Regions from separate parts of the Streptomyces sp. NPDC059850 genome, predicted to be linked through region 1. Evidence: riboswitches for the same ligand, from Rfam matches in the RefSeq annotation. Region 1 holds a riboswitch; the other holds the start of a gene.

Region 1 (2,194 bases):
CCATCAGCCGCTTCGAGTCGGCGGCGTCGTAGATCGAGAACGATGAGGTGAAGCCCAGCTTCTTCGACTCGCGGCGCAGGATGCGCACGCACGCGCTGTGGAACGTCATCACCCACATGGCGTTCGCGCGCGGGCCGACCAGCTCCTCGACCCGCTCCTTCATCTCGCCCGCCGCCTTGTTGGTGAAGGTGATGGCGAGGATCTGACCGGGGTGCACATGGCGGGTGCCGAGCAGATACGCGATGCGGTGGGTGAGCACCCGGGTCTTGCCGGACCCGGCCCCCGCGACGATCAGCAGCGGCGAGCCGGTGTGCTCCACGGCGGCCCGCTGCTGCTCGTTCAGCCCCTCCAGGAGCGCCGCCGGGTCGATGGCGGGGCGCGGCGCGCCATCCCGGTAGTACGCCTCTCTGGGGGCGCCGCTCGGCACCGGCGCGTCGAACGCGCCCGTGAAGAGGTGGTGCGGCACCTCTTCGCCGCCGGAGTCGCCTGCATCAGCGGAACCACCGGCCGGGCCCGGGTGTGCGGAATCCTCGGGCGGCGGGGGCTCCTCGTCCGGAGGCCCGAGATTCGCCAGGAAGCTGTCGTCAAAGAGGCTGCTCATCGCTCACCGAGTCTAGGCGGCCGCACTGACAGCCTACGCATGGACCGCATATGGATGTCACGAAACGGTTCCGGGCATATCGGCCACCAGCCTTCACAGGAGCCCCACGAGTTGGCTACGGTCCTCCCTCAGGCAGTCCGTACACCCGTCGGCGAACCGCGTCGGCACGGGCCGCCTCCGCCGAGTCCGGCCACGCCGCAAGCGCCCGGAGCCGGGGACCCACAACGCAACACCGGGGTGAATCGGCCCGAGCTGCGCGGTACGACACGTACGTACGGCATGTACGACGTGACCGTCCCGCCCGCGCACGGCCGTAGGGCAACCTTCCGTACCGCCCGAACCCGACAGCTAACCCGGTAGGCGGTCCACGGAAGGAGCGCCTCCCTTGGCGTCGCACCGCAAGCCGCGGACCCGAATACCCACCTACGCCTCGTCCACCGGGCGCCGCACGGCCGTCGGATTCACCACCGCCGCCCTCGCCTCCGTCACCCTCCTGTCCCAGACCGCGAACGCCGCCCCGGGCGACCCGAAGCCCGGCACCACGCAGTCGATCGAGGCGGTCAAGGAGAAGGTGGACTCGCTCTACCACCAGGCGGAAACCGCCACCCAGCACTACAACTCCGCCAAGGAGCGCTCCGAGCAGCAGGCCACCAAGGTCAACCGGCTGCTGGACAAGGTCGCCGAGAACACGGAGAAGCTCAACGAGGCCCGCCGCACGCTCGGCACGTACGCCGCGGCCCAGTACCGCGACGGCGGCATGACGTCGAGCGCCGCGAGTCTGCTGTTCTCCAACGACCCGCAGGACCTCTTCGACCAGTCCCATCTGATGAGCCGGATGGCCGGTTCGCAGAAGCGGGCCGTCGACGACTTCCAGACGCAGGCGGCGAAGGCCGCCAAGGAGCGCCGCGAGGCCGCGCAGAGCCTGGCGTCGCTGACCGAGACCCAGCGCGAGCTGAAGACCAAGAAGAAGTCCGTCCAGGACAAGCTCACGCAGGCCCGGCAGCTGCTGGCCAACCTGACCGCCAAGGAGAAGGCGCGGCTGGCGGCGATCGAGAAGAAGAAGGACGAGGAGGCGCGGCGCAAGGCGGCCGAGCTGGCCGAGAAGCAGCGGGAGGCGGCGGCCAAGGAGAAGCAGCGGCAGGAGCAGGAGCAGCCGTCGAGCGGCGCTTCCTCTTCCGGTTCCGGAAGCAGCACCGGTTCCGGCAGCAGCACCGGTTCCGGAAGCACCACCACCGGCACCAAGGCCGCCAAGGCGATCGACTTCGCGGAGTCGCAGCTCGGCAAGCCGTACGTCTGGGGCGCCACCGGGCCCAACTCCTACGACTGCTCAGGGCTCACCCAGGCCGCCTGGAAGGCCGCCGGTGTCTCGCTGCCGCGCACCACGTGGGACCAGGTGAAGGCCGGTACGCGCGTCTCGACCTCTGAACTCATCCCCGGTGATCTCGTCTTCTTCTACGACGACATCAGCCACGTCGGGCTCTACATCGGCGACGGGATGATGATCCACGCCCCGAAGCCGGGCGACGTGGTGAAGAAGGCGCCGATCACCGAGATGCCGATCTACGGGAGCGTCCGGCCCGCATAGGCCCCACG
Region 2 (2,194 bases), on a different contig from region 1:
GACCAGGCGCTCGCCGACACCCTGGGCGCCTGGACCGGCGGCCCCGCCCCGCAGCGGTCGGTCCCGCCGGTCATCGCCGACGACACCGGCCGTGTGGTGATCGTCGACCGGCCCGGCGCCGTCCAGACCCAGCTGCTCCTCGGGCGCATCGGCGCCGACCGCCACGACCGCGTCTGGCCCGCCCAGGTGCTGGGCACCTACTGCCTGGGCGGCACCCTCACCTCCCGGCTGGACCGGGTGCTGCGCGAGGAGAAGGGCTACACCTACGGGGTGCGCGCCTTCGGCCAGGTGCTGCGCTCCACGCCGCCCTCGCCGGCCGGCGGCGGCTCGGCGGGCGCCTCGCTGCTGGCGATCAGCGGTTCGGTGGCCACCGAGGTCACCGGCCCGGCGCTGGAGGACCTGTGGACGGTGCTGCGGACGCTGAAGGAGGAGGGGCTGACGGACGCCGAGCGCGATGTCGCCGTGCAGAACCTCGTCGGCGTCGCCCCGCTCAAGTACGAGACGGCCGCCGCCGTCGCGGGCACCCTCGCCGACCAGGTCGAGCAGCACCTGCCGGACGACTTCCAGGCGCAGCTGTACGCCCGGCTCGCCGACGCGGGCACGGTGGAGGCGACCGCGGCGGTCGTGAGCGCCTTCCCGGCCGACCGGTTGGTGACCGTGCTCGTGGGTGACGCCTCCCGGATCGAGGAGCCGGTGAAGGCGCTCGGCATCGGAGAGGTGACCGTCATCACCGGCTGAGGCCGCTCAACGCACTACCCCCACAAGGACCCTGGCGTCGAGTAAGACGCCGGGGTCCTCCCATATGTCCGATGTGCGGGGCGTTTGGTTTGTGGCGAGAACAACAAAAACCCGTAACCGTTTGGTGATCGAAACACGGCCCGTCTAGCGTCAGTGCGGCTGTTCGCCGGATACCGCCGCACCCGCGGCACGGACAGCCATCGCCGAGTCCCATGGTGTGAGTGCCAGGGGAGCCGGGGACCCAAACGTCCCTGGGGTGAATCGGACGCCTTCCCCGGCCGGGGGAGGGGCCCGTAGGAGACCTTCCTGCTCCGAACCCGTCAGCTAACCCGGTAGGCGAGAGGGAAGGAAAGGAGTGCGCCACACCATGGCGTTCACCCGTGCCGCCGGGAAGCACCGACGTCCCAGCCAGACCGCCGTCCGCACCGGCGCGAACATCGCTGGCATCACCACGGTCGCCTCGGGCGTCGTCGCCGGGATCGCCGGCCCCGCCCTCGCCGCGACCGGAGAGGCGTCTGCCCAGGACACCGGTCTCCGGCAGGCGATGGTGATGGGCGACGGTCTCTCCGACCAGATCGACGCGCAGGCCCTGTCCCAGGAGAGCGCCGCAGAGGCCGCCGAAGCCAAGGCGAAGGCCGAGGCCGTGGCCCGCCAGGAGGCCGCGCGGAAGGCCGATGCCGCCGCGAAGAAGGCCAAGGCGGAGCGCGAGGCCAAGGAACGCGCCGCGCGTGAGGCCGAGCGCAAGCGCCTCAACACGTTCGTCTCGCCGATCGACGGCTCCTCCGTCTCCACCGGTTACCAGGCGTCCAGTGGCCTGTGGTCCTCCGGCAGTCACACCGGGATCGACTTCAGCGCCTCCACGGGCACCGAGGTGCAGTCGGTGGGCATGGGCGAGGTCGTCGAGGCGGGCTGGGGCGGCTCCTACGGCAACAACGTCGTCATCAAGATGAACGACGGCACCTACACCCAGTACGGCCACCTCTCGTCGATCGGCGTCTCGGTCGGCGAGAAGGTCACCCCCGGCCAGCAGATCGGCCTGTCCGGCGCCACCGGCAACGTCACCGGCCCGCACCTGCACTTCGAGGCCCGCACCGGCGCGGACTACGGTTCGGATATGGACCCGCTGTCGTACCTGCGCTCGCACGGCGTCAACCTCTGACCCGTCGCCCACTCCTGTCGAAAGGCCCCGTCCGCTCCGGACGGGGCCTTCGGCGTGCTCCGCCCCTATGGCCAACTGTGCCGCCGTGACCAAAAAATATCCCTGAATTTCCTTCGCCCATCGGAAATCCCGGCAGCTTCGAATAGAGTCGCTGAACGCGCGTCAATCGGATGCGTTTCGCGGGGTTGAGGCGGAGGTTCGACAATGCGGGACCGGAAGTGAACGGGGATACGGCCGCGCTCCAGGGCGGTCGCCGGATTTCGGCTCATGCGGTGTGTACGGCGATCCGTGACGACA

Evidence for each region. Region 1 has a riboswitch for cyclic di-AMP ahead of ACFV9T_RS11960 (NlpC/P60 family protein). Riboswitches for the same ligand answer to the same signal wherever they lie in the genome.
Region 2: it holds a riboswitch for cyclic di-AMP, as region 1 does, so the genes downstream of both, ACFV9T_RS17345 (M23 family metallopeptidase) here and ACFV9T_RS11960 (NlpC/P60 family protein) in region 1, are expected to answer to the same signal.

What each region holds. Positions count from the first base shown of each region.
Region 1 is NZ_JBHWJI010000011.1:145,289-147,482, forward strand. It holds gene pcrA (DNA helicase PcrA) at 1-601, opposite strand, end outside; cyclic di-AMP (ydaO/yuaA leader) riboswitch at 785-980, shown strand; gene ACFV9T_RS11960 (NlpC/P60 family protein) at 987-2,186, shown strand.
Region 2 is NZ_JBHWJI010000018.1:73,482-75,675, reverse strand. It holds gene ACFV9T_RS17350 (M16 family metallopeptidase) at 1-738, shown strand, start outside; cyclic di-AMP (ydaO/yuaA leader) riboswitch at 930-1,092, shown strand; gene ACFV9T_RS17345 (M23 family metallopeptidase) at 1,106-1,897, shown strand; gene ACFV9T_RS17340 (GntR family transcriptional regulator) at 2,170-2,194, shown strand, end outside.